One region of the Brevibacillus composti genome, then DNA from elsewhere that is predicted to be linked to it. Evidence: riboswitches for the same ligand, from Rfam matches in the RefSeq annotation. Region 1 holds a riboswitch; each other region holds the start of a gene.
What was found. A riboswitch is a leader RNA that binds a small molecule or an ion and turns the genes downstream of it on or off. The one in region 1 is predicted to bind S-adenosylmethionine.
Positions count from the first base shown of each region.

Region 1 (3,901 bases):
ATACTTCGATGCCTGTCTCCTTTTTCTTTTGCCGGTAAAATTCGGTGAAAGCCGCCAGTGTCTCGTCTGTCGTATCGAACAGGAGGGCTTCTGCCAGCTTTTTCTCCTCTTCGGGAATGGAGGCGTAGCGCTCCAGCTTTTCCGTGTTGACGATGGCGTAATCCAAGCCAGCCAGCGTCGTGTGATAGATAAAGACGGCGTTGAGGACTTCCCGTCCTGCCGCCGGAAGGCCAAAGGAGACGTTGCTGACGCCGAGGATCGTCTTGCACTCCGGCATCGCCTCCTTGATCAGGCGGATGCCCTCCACAGTGGCTTTGGCGGAGCCGATATACTGCTCATCTCCGGTCCCCACCGGGAAGACCAGGGGGTCAAAAATAATGTCCCGCGGGTTCACGCCGTACTGGTTCACCAGCAGATCATAGGAGCGTTTCGCCACCTCCAGCTTTCGCTCGGCGGTGACGGCCATGCCGGTTTCGTCGATGGTCCCGACGACGACAGCGGCCCCGTATTTATGGATCAGCGGCACGACCTGTTCGAAACGCTCCAGGCCGTCCTCCAGATTGATCGAGTTGAGGATCGCTTTTCCCTGGGAATACTTGAGGCCCAGCTCCATGACTTTAGCGTCGGTGGAGTCGATCATCAGCGGCGCTTTTACCTTCTTGACGACAAACTGCAAGAACTTCTCCATGTCGGCGTACTCGTCGCGATCCGGGTCGGCCAGGCAGATGTCGATCACATGGGCGCCCCGCTTCACCTGAGCCCGCGCGATGTCGGACGCTTCTTCATAGTGGCCGCCTGCGATCAGCTCGCGGAATTTGCGCGACCCGATGACGTTTGTCCGTTCTCCGACGAGGAGCGGCCGGTTGTCCTGCTCCACGTAGACCACATCGATCCCCGATACAGCGCTGACCTCGGCTTGCTGCGGCCTACGCGGGGTCACATCCCGCAGGGCCTCCGCCATCGCCCGGATATGCTCGGGGGTCGTGCCGCAACAGCCTCCCGCGACATTGAGCCAGCCCTGCTCCGCAAACGCCTTGATCTTGGACGCCAGCCCCTGCGGTGTCTCATGGTAATGGCCGTTTTCATCCGGAAGCCCCGCATTGGGATAGCAGCTCACTCCGCACTCGGCCAGCCCGGACAGCGTCCGAATGTGGTCGCGCATGAATTCCGGTCCTGTCGCGCAATTGAGGCCAATCGTGATCGGCTTCAGATGCTCCAGCGAGACGTAGAAGGCCTCGATGTTCTGACCGGCCAAGGTGGTTCCCATCGGCTCAATCGTGCCGGAAAGCATCACCGGCACCTCTCTCCCCAATACCTCGAATGCTTTCCGAATCCCGATGCCTCCTGCCTTGACGTTCAGCGTGTCCTGGGAGGTCTCCAGCAGCAAGACGTCCACATCGCCGAGCAGCAGTCCCTTGGCCTGGCGGTAGTAGGACTCCACCAGATCATCAAAGGTGACGCCGCCTGTCAGCGAGAGCGTCTTGGTCGTCGGCCCCATCGCCCCTGCGACAAAACGCGGCCACTCCGGCGTCGAGTAGGCATCCGCCGCTTCGCGCGCCAGCTTGGCTGCCGCGATATTGATCTCCAGGTCCTTGTCCGCCACGTCGTACTCGGCGAGAACGATGGAAGTCGCCCCGAAGGTGTTGGTCTCGATGATATCGGCGCCTGCCTCCAGGTACTTCTCATGGATAGAGCGAATCACATCCGGACGCGTCAGGTTCAACAGCTCGTTACAGCCGTCGTACGCATCTCCCCCGAAATCCTCCGCTGTCAGATTGGCTTGCTGCAGCATGGTCCCCATCGCGCCGTCCAGTATCAGAATTTTTCGGTAAAGTTGTTCACGAAAATTTGTTTTCATGGTTAACTCCCTCTCTACAGGCTGCTATTGAAGTACAAAAAAAATCCTCTCCTGTGCAGAAGAGGATTTTGTCCGCGAATAGATTAAACGCCCGACACATCCTCTTATCTTTCAAAGCACAGGGCTTTGCTGGAATTGGCACCTGAAAAATCCGGTTGCCGAGGCTTCATTGGGCCAGTCCCTCTGCCTCTCTGGATAAGAGATGTTGCTTTGCTATTCGATTCATTCCAGTTATTGCAATGTTTGAAAGTTATCTTAACACCCCCCCTCCTCTGCGTCAATGAGGAAAATGCCATTCTTTTTCTTGGCATCGCCCATATTTGCCATCCCTAGTCATCCGCCCACACGATTCCCCGCATTCGTGTATAGACTAAAACATAACGGAAAGGAGGAAAACAAACATGAGTACATCCTATTGCGGAAACAACTTCTTTGACGACAACTTCGCCCTGGTGCTCGTTCTGTTTATCCTGCTGGTCATCGTAGGGTGCAGCTGCGACAACTAAGGGGACTGCTTGAGGAAGAAGCCTGGATAATGCCGGGCTTCTTTTTTCGTTTTTCCCGCAAAGAGCACAAAAAATCAAAAAAATGCCGGCTCTTCCCTGTACAATAGGGGTATCAACTATTGGGAGAAAGGTGAACGCATGGATACATTTGAAAGAATTCAGGCAGCCATTGAGCATATCGAAGAGAATTTGCAGGAAGAGCTGCCGATCACCGAAATCTCGGCCAAAGCCTGTTTTTCCGCCTTTCATTTTCAGCGGTTGTTTCAGGCCATCACCGGTTTTTCGGTGCAGGAATACATTCGCAAGAGAAGGCTGTCCGAGGCTGCCGTGCTGTTGAAGGAGACCCAGAAAAACGTGCTGGAGATCGCCGTTGGCTATCAATACGGTTCGCAAGAGGCCTTTACCCGCGCCTTCGAAGCCTGTTTTGGCGTCACGCCCGCCAAATACCGGAGAGCCGCCACGCCGCTTCCCTTGCAAAAAAAGATGAACTTTTTTGCCTATCAAAAAAAGGAAAAGGGGACCTTATCCGTGAACAAACCGACCATCGTGGAATGGAATGCCATCGACATCATCGGCTACCGCTATCAGACCAACCTGCGCCATGAACAATACCTCGCCGACATTCCCCAGTTCTATGCCGATTTTGGCAGCAAGCAGTACTTCCAGCACATTCCCCACAAGACCGCCCCGGATATGGCTTACGGCATCTCCTGCGACTTCCGGGATGACGGCGGATTTTCCTTTATCGTGGGGGAAGAGGTAAACGCCGCCTTGCTGGACGCTGAGCCGACCCGCGCGCTCCCCGAGGGCTTCGTCCATTTTCAACTGCCCCCCGGGAAATACGCCGAATTCAAAGTGAGCGGCGGATTCGAGCAGCCACAGCATGTTCGCTCCTACATCTACGGTATCTGGCTGCCCATTTCCAACTACGAACGGAGAGAAGGACCCGACTTCGAAATCACCGATGTGGTGAACTCCTCCTATCCCGATCTGATCAAAATGAAAATCTACATACCGGTAGATTGAGCAAATTGTCATCTCCATCCCCTTTTGCTATGATGAGACCGAAGCCAAGCAAAAGGAGCGAAACGCTTTGGATCCACTACTTCCCACAGAAAAACAGGAATTCCTCTCCCGTCTGGAAACGGTGAAGAATTTGGATGAGACCGATTTCGAGACGTACGCGATCGTCAAGGATCGGGAAAATGGCCAACACTATTTGCGCTATTCCTTTACCCATATCAATTTGTCCGAGGGCGGCCGGAAAGACGAGTTTGATCATTTCCTGCCGCTTGCCTCCGACGACGTGCTCGCGATCCTCTTCGGCGAACAGCCGTACCAGTTTCCGGATCAGTGGAAGCGTGCCTATCTGCGCAGCGGCACCGACGACCGCCTGATGCCGTTTGACCCCAGCGAAAACCACGACCTGGAAAAGGACGCCGAAGCGGAACTGGCCCTGCTGGCCAAGCTGCAGCAGTTCAAGCGGAAGTGGGAGGACGCCGATGATAAGGAAGCCTTGACGCGCGACCTGTTTCGC
Region 1 is NZ_CP066308.1:2,677,622-2,681,522, forward strand. Features, by position in the region: gene metH (methionine synthase) at 1-1,858, opposite strand, end outside; SAM riboswitch class I at 1,960-2,060, opposite strand; gene JD108_RS13685 (YjcZ family sporulation protein) at 2,260-2,364, shown strand; gene JD108_RS13690 (effector binding domain-containing protein) at 2,503-3,390, shown strand; gene JD108_RS13695 (hypothetical protein) at 3,458-3,901, shown strand, end outside.

Region 2 (3,901 bases), 950 kb from region 1:
ACGTATCAGAAGAGGAGTGAAGCTGATTGGCAAAGGGCGCCATTTCGCTGCGCTACGTCCTGGAGGGAACAGGCCATGATGTGGTATTGATTCATGGATTGGGCCAAAGGCTGGAAGATTGGGATGTGCAAAAAGAGGCGTTGGTCAACAATGGGTACCGTGTATTGACCTTTGATTTGAGAGGACATGGCGAGTCGGAATGGACCGCGGAAGAGGTGAATATCCGGACCTATGCGCATGACCTGAACCGGTTGTTGTGTCAGTTGTCGATTGATAGGGCGCATCTGGTTGGGCTGTCCATGGGAGGCGCCATCGCGCAAATGTTTTATCGGGACTTTCCGGAAAAGGTTCAGACGCTTGTTCTCGCCGCCACATTTTCCTACTTTCCCGAAAATATGAAACAGTCCAGCTTGGAGAGCCGACTCTCTTACATCGATCAGGGGAAAATGGAAGAGTTGGCTGAGTTGATTGCGAGACGGTCGTTTACCGAGAATGCTCCGATCGAGTTGATCGAGAACATGAAAAAGACCATCGCTGATAATCATCTTGCCGCTTACAGAGGCTCCATGATCGCCTCCATAAATGCGGACAGCAGAGAGTATTTGGCAGAAATCGAAGTGCCTGTTCTCATCATCGTGGGAGAGGGAGACCTGACAACTCCCCTGGCATGCAGCCAGTATCTGCACCAGCATATAAAAAACTCCCGCTTGGTGGTAATACCCGAAGCACGGCATATGCTAACGCAGGAACGACCGGACTCATTCAATCGGGAGCTGCTGCAATTTTTGCGTGAAATGCGTGAACGATGACAGCATGTCGGTATCCCTCTCAGCGCCGGATCCCGATTGATCATGTTCTTGACGTGTTTCATGGAATTCTTTACAATGAAAGCGAAACAGGTTACCACCATTCTTATCCAGAGAGGCAGAGGGACTGGCCCGATGAAGCCCGGCAACCGTCGCGTTCGCGCGACAAGGTGCCAATTCCTGCAAGACGATTTGTCGTCTTGGCAGATAAGAAGCGAGAGCATGTGCGTATGTAAAGCCGGCCTTCTTCTTGTCTGAAGAGGGTTTTTTTATTACCAAAAAATATACAGCTTTCTTATCCAGAGAGGCGGAGGGACTGGCCCGATGAAGCCCGGCAACCGTCACGTTCAGCGTGACAAGGTGCCAATTCCTGCAGGACGCTTGAAGTGTCCTGAAAGATAAGAAGGAGGCCCCCGTCTCTACACAAGCCTTCTTCTGCGGAAGAGGGCTTTTCCGCTTTCTGGGTCTGAAAGAAAAAGGAGTGTTTGGCGATGAGTACGGGTGTGGTAAAGGTTGGGTTGCTGGGTGTCGGAACAGTAGGCGGCGGGGTGTTGAAGACCATTCGTTCGCAGCAGCAGAAGCTCTCCGAGCGGCTGGGCCGCCGTGTCGAGGTGGTCAAGGCGCTGGTCCGGGATACGGATAAGCAGCGGGCGGTGCAGATCGACCGCGATCTGGTCACCACCTCGTTTGAGGACGTGCTGGACGCAGAGGTGGACATCGTCGTGGAGGTGATGGGCGGAGTAGATCCGGCCTATGACTATGTGCGGGCCTTGATGGAAAAGGGCTGTCATATCGTGACGGCAAACAAGGAGCTGCTCGCCAAGCGAGGGGCCGAACTGGTCGAGCTGGCCAACCGCCACCACGTGCAGCTCGCCTATGAGGCGAGTGTCGCGGGCGGGATCCCCATCCTGGGGGTGCTCCGCCAATTCCTGCGGACGAATGAGATCACCTCAGTCAGCGGGATATTAAACGGTACGACCAACTACATCCTGACGCAGATGGAGCAGCATCAGCTTCCGTATGAGGTGGCGCTGAAGCAGGCGCAGGAGCTGGGATATGCCGAGGCGGACCCGACCTCTGATGTGGAAGGCTGGGACGCTCTCTACAAGTCCTACATCCTCGCCCAGCTCGTGTACGGTGAGTCCCTGCCGCTGCATGCGGCCGAGCGGAAGGGGATTGACTCTCTGCATCTCGGACAGCTGGCGCTCGCACAGGAGCTGGGCTATCGAATCAAGCTGCTGGCCCGGGCCTCCCGGACAGAGGGGGCGATCCAACTGTCTGTCAGCCCGACGCTGCTGCCGCTGGATCATCCGCTTGCCCAGGTGCAGGATGCCTACAATGCCGTGCAGGTATCGGGAAACATCGTTGGCGATCTCCTGTTCATGGGAAAAGGGGCAGGAGAGCTGCCTACCGCAAGCGCGGTTGTGGAAGACCTGGCCTTTTTGCTGACACAGCGCTTCACGCCCCACCCGATCTGGCAGGAGCGGCAGGCAGACAAGGTCCGTCCACAGGAACAAAAGTGGAGCTTCTGTTATCTGGAGAGCGAAGGCTCACAAGGGTCGCCGGACCAGATCCTGCATTTTTTGGATCGGGCAGGAGTTGAGGTAGTCAAGCAGCGAATTCAGTATGATTGGGCAAATGTCCTGCGCATCGGCCTCGTCGCAAGCGGGTTTACCGATGAGCATGGAGAGCTGTTGCACCGCGATTTTGGCATCCGTGCAGATGTATTTCCCGTACTGGCTCCCTGAGGTGAGAGAAAGGAGGACGCAGATGGAAAAAAAGGTTGTGCTGGCGATTGACCAGGGGACGACCAGCTCGAGGGCCATCCTGTTTGACCGGCAAGGCAGCATCGTCGGGCTGGCGCAGAAGGAATTCACCCAGCTTTTTCCGGGTCCGGGGTGGGTCGAGCATAATGCGCTGGAAATCTGGTCCTCGGTCGTCGGCGTCATCGGCGAGGTATTGGCGAGCCACAATATCTCAGCGCTGGAAGTGGCTGCGATCGGCATAACCAATCAGCGAGAGACGACCGTAGTTTGGAACAAACATACGGGCGTACCGGTCTATCATGCCATCGTCTGGCAGTCGAGGCAGACCTCCGCGATTTGCGAGCAATTGAAAAAGCAGGGATATGACGAGCTGTTTCGGAGCAAAACAGGGCTCTTGATCGACGCCTATTTCTCCGGCACCAAAGTAAAATGGATTCTCGACCATGTGGACGGGGCGAGGGAGCAGGCAGAGCGCGGCGAGCTGCTGTTTGGAACGATCGACACCTGGCTGATCTGGAAGCTGTCGGGAGGCCGGGCCCATGTCACGGACTATACCAATGCCTCCCGTACGCTAATGTACAATATCTTCGATCTCCAGTGGGATGAGGAGCTGTTGGATCTGCTGGACGTGCCGCGCTCCATGCTGCCCGAGGTGAGAAGCAGCTCCGAGGTGTACGCCACGACCGACAGGGATCTCTTTTTCGGCGCCGAAGTGCCCATCTCCGGCGCTGCGGGCGACCAGCAGGCGGCCTTGTTCGGGCAGGCATGCTTCGATCGGGGGATGGCCAAAAATACGTACGGCACGGGCTGTTTTCTTTTGATGAATACAGGGGAAGAGGCAGTCCGCTCCGAGCACGGCTTGCTGACCACGATCGCCTGGGGACTGTCGGGGCGCGTAGAATATGCGCTGGAGGGAAGCGTCTTCGTGGCCGGCTCGGCGATCCAGTGGCTGCGGGATGGGCTGCGGATGCTGAAAACCTCCGCAGACAGCGAACGCTACGCGGCTTCCGTCCCCTCGACCGAAGGTGTCTACGTCGTTCCGGCGTTCGTTGGGTTGGGCACTCCCTACTGGAACAGTGAGGTGCGCGGTGCGGTATTTGGACTGACCCGCGGGACGACGAAAGAGCATTTTATCCGGGCCACACTGGAATCACTCGCGTACCAGACCAAAGACGTCGTCAAGGCGATGGAAGCGGACGCAGGCATTCCGCTGACAAAGCTGCGCGTGGATGGCGGAGCCGTCATGAATCAGTTCCTGATGCAATTCCAAAGCGATATGCTCGGGGTCCCTGTCGAGCGTCCGCAGATTCACGAGACGACGGCACTCGG
Region 2 is NZ_CP066308.1:1,732,200-1,736,100, forward strand. Features, by position in the region: gene JD108_RS08990 (branched-chain amino acid ABC transporter permease) at 1-20, shown strand, start outside; gene JD108_RS08995 (alpha/beta fold hydrolase) at 27-809, shown strand; SAM riboswitch class I at 910-1,020, shown strand; SAM riboswitch class I at 1,099-1,211, shown strand; gene JD108_RS09000 (homoserine dehydrogenase) at 1,298-2,554, shown strand; gene glpK (glycerol kinase GlpK) at 2,577-3,901, shown strand, end outside.
Region 2: another riboswitch for S-adenosylmethionine. It lies ahead of JD108_RS09000 (homoserine dehydrogenase); the one in region 1 lies ahead of metH (methionine synthase).

Region 3 (3,901 bases), 1.6 Mb from region 1:
AGATACATTTTCCCAGTAAGACAGGTTACGAGGGGGTACATATGATTCGATTGATTCGCAACACCTTAACGAACAAGGAAGGCTTCATGATCTTTATTCTCTGGAATCATCTCTGGATTGCCGGGTGGATTGGACACCAGCTCAATGTGAACTTTTGGCAGCTGACCTCCTTGGGGTTGCTGGTTACTCTCATCGTTTCTCCGTTGTACTTCATCCGCAAGGACAGTCGCATCATACGCTATCTGGTAGCGGTGGGACTTCTCTACTATTCGATCGCATTTGACCACTTCACCCCTTATCAGGAAATCTCGTTCCTCGCTTTTATCGTCCTGGGCTTTTTAGCGGCGTACCTTGACTGGAAATTGATCGTCTTCGCGGGTGTCGCACAGGTCGCGGCAACTGCGGTCGGGTTTTATACCGGGTATTACCACTTGTTTGACGGAAACTTTACGGAAGTGAATCTGTTGCTGCGGATCGTCATGTTTATTTTGATGATTGCAGGCTTGGCTTATCTCTGCCTGGCCGGACAAGCCTCTCTCTCCATCGCCGAAAAGGCCAGACGCGTCGCGGAAGAGAAAGAACACCGCCTCACCGAGCTGCTGCGGGATATCAAGCTGGTGACGGAGCAGGTCGAGCGCACCTCCGAGCATGTGCATGAACATGCCGAGACGACCAAACGCAATACGGACGACATGATGATCGCGTTTAAAGAAGTGGCGACAGGCATGGAATCGCAGGCCAATTCTACGGTCAAAATCGAGGAGGAAGTGCAGTCCATCGACCAGGAAATTGTCACGGTCCATGAGCAGGCGGCCACGATGAAAGCAGAAGCCGATCAGAACAGCCGCCGCCTGGCCGAAAGCATCAGCATGATGAATGAGCTGTCGGGGCAGATGGAGCAAATCGTGCAGGCCGTGCATGTCGCCTCTTCGACCATCCGCGAGCTGAACAAACAGGCCAACCGGGTAGAGGAGATCGTGGAGACGATCAATCAGATCGCTACGCAGACCAATTTGCTCGCCTTGAATGCGGCGATTGAGTCGGCCCGGGCCGGCGAGCATGGACGCGGCTTCGCCGTTGTGGCGGACGAAGTGCGGAAACTGGCGGAACAAAGCGCTACCGCCACACAAGAGATCGCGGAAATTTTGCAGTCTTTGCACCAGGAGAGCGAAAATGCCGTCAAGCATATGAGTACGGGCGAAGTTTCGGTGGAGAAGGGCCAAGCACTGGCCGTAGAGACCGTCGCTTCCATCGAGACGGTGCGTTCGGGGATGGAGTCGTTCCTGGAGGCCGTGGAGCACGTCCGCACCAGCATGGATCGCGTGAAAATGCGTTCCGGGGAAGTGGCCGCCGAGATGTCTACCATTACGGCCGTCACCGAGGAATCGGTTGCCAATTTGGAAGAGTTGTTCGCCACCGCAGAAAATCAGCACCAAAAAGTGCGGGAGATCACCGAGGAAATCGGCGAGCTGACGGCCCTTTCCGCGAAATTGAAGCAATCGTTCCAAAGCCAATCCTAAACTTTCGCAATCGGAAAAAAAGAATTGCAATTTCGTTTTGTTCTGCTAGAATGAATTCATCCAAGTGAATAGTTTCACCTTACCTTATCAAGAGCGGCGGAGGGACTGGCCCGATGAAGCCCGGCAACCTATGTACATGATGTGTACAGATAGGTGCCAATTCCTGCAGAACCTATGGGGTTTTGACAGATGAGGAAGAGGTTGGCGATATACGGCAAACTCTTCCTTCGGGAAGAGTTTTTTTCATAGGCGGGCGGATGCGGTAAGCGGAGGCTATTCCCTGGGGAGACTTGGTGCCAGCCGAGTTTTTCAAATAGAAACAAAATACGAAATGATCTGTAGGAATAGGAGAGAAGGACATCATGAAAAAACTGCTTTTGGCTTTGACGACATTTGCACTACTTGCAGCGGGCTGCTCGTCTGGAGGCTCCGCCCCCGAAGACAAAGGACAGGCGCAGGCAGGCGGACAGGAAGCTCCGAAAAAACGCGTCGCTCTGGTGCTGCCCGAGAAAATCGGGGTAAACCCGTTCTTTCAGCAAATGGACGACGGCGCGAAAAAAGCGGCGGCGGAATTCGGCGTAGAAGTGAAGACCATTGAATCGACGGACCACGGAGCGATCGAGGAGAATATCCGCGTAGCAGTGGCCGAGCAGTACGATCTGATCATCACCTCCTCCTTTGAAGCGGAGGACGCGCTGAAAAAAGTGGCGACGGAAAATCCGGACCGCACTTTTGCCATCATCGATACTCAAGTGGACCTGCCAAATGTGCGCAGCGTCATGTTCCGCGAGCAAGAAGCTGCTTATCTGGTGGGAGCCGCGGCTGGATTGGCTACCAAGACCAATAAGGTGGGCATCGTGGCCGCGATGGACATTCCGATTTTGAAAAAGTGGACGGACGGCTTCCAGGAAGGGCTGAAGGCCACCAATCCCAATGTGGAAGTGCAAATCAACTACGTCGGCAGCTTCAGTGACCCGGCAAAAGCGAAGGAGCTGGCTCTCCTGCAAGCGTCGAAGGGAGCCGACTTTATCTACGGGGCAGCGGCAGTAGGGGATCTCGGCGTATTCGAAGCCGCCAAGGAAAAAGGCTTCTACACCTCCGGCCAGGACGTTGACCGCACCAGCATCGACCCTGAGCACATCGTCCTGTCTCAATTGAAGGGGACCGATTCCGCCGTGTATGAAACGGTCAAAGCCTTTGTCGAGGGCAGCCTTGAGCCAGGTGCCGTAGCCTACGGACTGAAGGAAAACGGCGTGGGTGTCACCTATGTCACCCATGAGAGCGCGACTCCGCTGAATTCGTTCATCGGCGAGGAGGTCGTGGCCAAGGTAAAAGCGATCAAGGATGAGATCGTAGCCGGCACACGCACCGTGACGGATCCGCTGAAACAATAAGAACCCGTTCTATACGGAAACCGACTGCACTCCTGTAGTCGGTTTCCTGCTCTACGCAGAGGAAAAGGAAAAAGGAGGGAAACCTGTGACATACCGACTGGAGATGCGGAGCATGACGAAGCGGTACGGGGATTTCACCGCCAACGACAACGTATCCTTCACGCTAAAAGAAGGGGAAGTCCATGCCATCGTCGGCGAAAACGGCGCGGGCAAAACGACATTGATGCGCATGCTCTACGGCATGGAGCAGCCGACATCGGGAGAGATCGTCGTCAATGGAAAAGCGGTTGTCTTTCGCGGCCCGGAAGATGCCATCCGGCAGGGGATTGGCATGGTCCACCAGCACTTCATGCTCTTCCCCGACTTTACCGTCGCCGAGAATATCGTCATCGGGTACGAACCGCAGAAAAAAGGAGTCTTTCAGCGCAAGGAAGCGATGCAGGCGGTCCGTGCCCTCAGCGAGCGCTATCGGATTCCCATCGCAGAAGGCGCCAAGGTGTCTGCCTGTTCAGTAGGAGAGCAGCAGCGGGTGGAGATCCTCAAGGTTCTCTACCAGGGAGCGGATATTATCGTCCTGGACGAGCCGACAGCCGTATTAACCCCACTGGAGGTAAAAGAGCTGCTGCAGACGATTCGCCATCTGGCGGCTAGCGGCAAAAGCGTCATTTTGATCACGCACAAGCTGCAGGAAGTGATGGAGGTGGCAGATCGGATCACGGTGCTTCGCGGCGGACGCGTCACCGGGACCGTTTCCCGGCAGGAGACGAATACGGACGATCTCGCCCGCTTGATGGTAGGCCGCGAGCTCCAGCGATTGAGTGAGCGGGTGCATCTGGAGGGCAAGCCGCTCTTGGAAGTGCAGGGCGTGACGGTACGGGAGAAGCAGACGTCCGTCGACGATGTGACATTTACCGTCCATCACGGAGAGATCGTCGGCATCGCAGGGGTCTCGGGCAACGGGCAATCCGAACTGCTCGAAGCGATTAC
Region 3 is NZ_CP066308.1:4,262,372-4,266,272, reverse strand. Features, by position in the region: gene JD108_RS21245 (methyl-accepting chemotaxis protein) at 42-1,520, shown strand; SAM riboswitch class I at 1,602-1,716, shown strand; gene JD108_RS21240 (BMP family lipoprotein) at 1,883-2,914, shown strand; gene JD108_RS21235 (ABC transporter ATP-binding protein) at 3,000-3,901, shown strand, end outside.
Region 3: another riboswitch for S-adenosylmethionine. It lies ahead of JD108_RS21240 (BMP family lipoprotein); the one in region 1 lies ahead of metH (methionine synthase).

Region 4 (3,901 bases), 1.9 Mb from region 1:
CGGCGACCACCGCATCGATCGCTGCCACAAAGGCGCGGGCGCCCGCCGTCGCGCCGCCGGGGTGGCCGTGAATCCCGCCGCCTGCGTTGACGACCTGATTCAGGCCGAAATCTTCGTACAGCTGCGGCACCAGACCGGGATGGATGCCCGCAGACGGTACCGGAAAGGACTGGCGAAGGCTCCCGCTCGGCTCGGTCAGATGCTGGGAGAGCTGCAGCGCCTCCGCTTTGTTCAGGGCGACATTGCCGTATGGCGAAGGAAACAGTACCAGATCCGCTCCGGCCAGGCGCATCAGCTTGCCGAGGAGCAGCGGCGTGGCGATGCCGTAGTCCGGCGAAGGATAGAAGGCTCCGGCCAGTGCTGGATGGGCCATGATCGGCACTTGTACATCAGGGTCTGCAGCCAGGCGGTGCAGGGCGTCGTAGCCAAAGGCGAGGACGTTGAACAAAAGGCAGTCCGCCCCAGCCTCCACCGCACGTTTTGCGCGGTCGTTCAGCTCGTGAACAGGTCCAGTCAGGTTCGCCGCATAGATGACCGGTTTGCCGGTCTCCGCTTCGGTCTGGCGGGCGATTTGTTTAAAGGCGGAAATCCGCTCGAGAAAAGGAGCCCGATCATCGGCAAAGAAAATTTCGTCATCCTTTACCAGATCGACGCCGCCCAGGGCTTGTGCGCGGAACTGCGTCTTCAGATCGTCAAAAGGGAGTCCCAGGCAGGATTTGAAGATGCTCATCAAGAGCGGACGGCCATGGGCCCCAAGGCGCTCGCGCAGTCCGGCAATGCCGTATTTCGGCCCGGGAAAAGCGGAGAGAAACGAGTCCGGGAATTGAACGTCGACCAGCTTGATTTTGCCGTCCATGGACAGCTTCCCGAAGATGCCGGTCAAGAGGGACGGGATGTCTTTTGTAAAGTTGCGAAGCGGATAACTGACCGTAATCAGTCCGCGGCTCTCGCCGTTGTCCAAAGTGTCCAGCGTCTGGCTGCCGACCGCTTCGCCCAGGTAGGGCTTCAGCTCCTCCTGCTTGGCAGCGGGCAGGTCAGTCCAGCTCCCGACCGTCATGCCGACGGCGATCGCTTCCGCCTTTTTCTGCAAGTCTTTGGCCTGAGTGAGATAGGTGACGAGGATGCGTTGCTCGCTCAATGAGGGACCCTCCTTTTGCTCTCAAGACAGATAAAAAGCCTCCCCATCGTGGAGGGGAGGCGGTTCGTTCCGTAAACGTGTTCGTCTCCTCTCATCTCTCGGTTTAGAGTCGAAACACGGATCATACGCCGCAGGGTTCGACTCTTACCGTTGGAATTAGCACCGTTTCGCCACCCGAAATAGGTGAGCGCCGGTTGCCGGGCATCATTGGGCCAGTCCCTCAGCCAGCTCGCGATAAGAGTTTGAATGAATCCTATGAGTTTTGTCTTGCGATACCCCTAATGATATGACGTTCGTTTTCGGGAGTCAACCCTTGTTTTGGCGGGGAAGCCGGTTTGTCTGGCACGGTATAAAGGCTGGCCGATGTTGCTCGCGTTGTCTTAAAGATCATCATCAAAAAGTGTTGACAGCGATGGAGAGGCGCGTGTATGATTCAAACTAATCAAAACTGCATACGTTGGATACCTTATCCAGAGAAGGTGGAGGGACTGGCCCGATGATACCCGGCAACCGACATACGCTGGCCTCAGCAGACGCTGAAGGCGGATGACTAGCGATGTGCACGGTGCTAATTCCAGCAGAAGCAAAAGTATTCTGGAAGATAAGGGGGAGACACACGCTTGCTGCGTACGGTTGCGACCTCTTTTCTTCGGGAAAAGAGGTCTTTTTGATGTTCGCCGGGCCCTGATGCCCGTGTTGTTTTGGCGGAAGCATACCCTTTTAGGAAATAGACGAAATGATAACGGAGAGGAGCAATCTATCATGGCGTATCGTGCGTTGAGCGAGCAAGAGGCAGTGCAGTATGTAAAAGAATTGCCCGGTCTGTTCGAACCGGGAGCCGAGCTGACATCCCGGGAGATTGGCGACGGCAACCTCAATCTGGTTTTCCACATCCGGGAGGAAGCGACAGGGAAAAGCGTGATCGTCAAGCAGGCGCTGCCGTACGCCCGCGTCGTGGGGGAATCCTGGCCGCTGACGCTGGACCGCGCCCGCATCGAAAGCGAAGCGCTGCGGATTCAGTACAAGCATGTGCCTGACCTGGTGCCGGAGGTGTACCACTATGATGCCGAGCTGGCCCTGACCGTCATGGAGGATCTGAGCGATCACGTCTTGATGAGAAAAGGGTTGATCGAAGGGGAGCGCTACCCTCACTTTGCCAAGCACATCGGACGGTTCATGGCGCATACGCTCTTTTACACATCGGATCTGGGTGCCCATCCCTACGAGAAAAAAACGCTCGTCGGAACATTCTTGAATCCGGAATTATGCAAAATTACGGAAGATCTGGTCTTTACCGATCCGTATGAGGATGCCCCGACCAACAACTTCAACCCGCTGATCCGCAAAGAGGTGGAGGCGATCTGGAATCACAAGCCGCTCAAGCTGGAAATCGCCAAGCTGAAGTACGATTTCCTCACGCGGGCGGAAGCCTTGCTTCATGGCGACCTGCACACTGGCAGCATTTTCGTCACGAAACAATCGACGAAGGTAATCGACCCGGAATTCGCCTACTACGGTCCCATCGGATTTGACATCGGCGCGGTGATTGCCAATCTGCTCCTGAATTACGCGGCCCAGCATGGGTTGGAGCCTGACGCAGGAAAGCGGGAATCCTACCGCGAATACCTCTTGACAACCGTTGAGGATGTCTGGAATGAGTTCGTTTCCCAGTTCGTCCAGCTCTGGCATAAGCAGGCGAAAGAGCGGAGCGCCCATGTCGAGGGACTCTGGCAAAGCTATGTCAAACGGTTGATTGCCGACACGGCCGGGTTTGCGGGCTGCAAAATTCTGCGCCGGGTGATCGGACTTGCGGGAGTGGCGGATTTGAACACTATCCAGGACGACCAGACGAGAGCCGAAGCCGAACGTTTGGCCCTGTTGATCGGCCAGGAGCTGATCCTGAAGCGGAGCGGCATCGAAGAATCGACAGATATGACAGACATCGTGCGGCAGGCAACCGCACGATATGATCAGGAGGCAGCGACAGTATGACGATTTCCCAAGAAACATTTGCGCCGGTAAAGTGGGAGGGGGATGCTCTCCTCCTGTTGGACCAGACGCGTTTGCCCGTAGAAACGATCTTTTTGACGCTAAACACCCCCGAAGAGGTATGGGCGGCGATTCGCCATCTGCAAGTGCGCGGTGCTCCTGCGATCGGCATGGCCGCCGCATACGGACTCTACCTCGGCGTGAGAGGCAGCCAGGCTGCCGATGTGCAGGCTTTCCGGGAGGAACTGAACACGCAGGCGGATTATCTGGCGACAGCACGGCCGACAGCGGTCAATCTGTTCTGGGCGCTGGATCGGGTAAAAGCCCGGGTACAGCGCGAGGGAGAGCAGCCCGTCGAAGCGCTGAAGGCAGCGGTGCTCGACGAAGCGCTGACCATCCAACGCGAGGATGCCGAGGTGTGCCGGACGATCGGAGAGAATCTGCTGACCCTCCTGCATGACGGCATGGGCGTCTTGACACACTGTAATCCGGGCGCTCTGGCCACAGCAGCATATGGCACGGCGACCGCGCCTTTTTATCTGGCGAAAGAGCGGGGCTGGAATCTGAAGGTGTACGCGGATGAAACCAGACCGGTGCTGCAGGGAGCCAGACTGACCGCTTATGAGCTGCAGCAAGCGGGAATCGATGTCACGCTGATCTGCGACAACATGGCCGCAATGGTCATGGGGCAGGGCAAAGTGCAGGCTGTCATCGTCGGAACTGACCGGGTGGCCGCGAACGGAGATGTCGCCAACAAGATCGGTACCTACGGCG
Region 4 is NZ_CP066308.1:827,010-830,910, forward strand. Features, by position in the region: gene JD108_RS04270 (2,3-diketo-5-methylthiopentyl-1-phosphate enolase) at 1-1,138, opposite strand, end outside; SAM riboswitch class I at 1,227-1,379, opposite strand; SAM riboswitch class I at 1,602-1,746, shown strand; gene mtnK (S-methyl-5-thioribose kinase) at 1,901-3,130, shown strand; gene mtnA (S-methyl-5-thioribose-1-phosphate isomerase) at 3,127-3,901, shown strand, end outside.
Region 4: another riboswitch for S-adenosylmethionine. It lies ahead of JD108_RS04270 (2,3-diketo-5-methylthiopentyl-1-phosphate enolase); the one in region 1 lies ahead of metH (methionine synthase).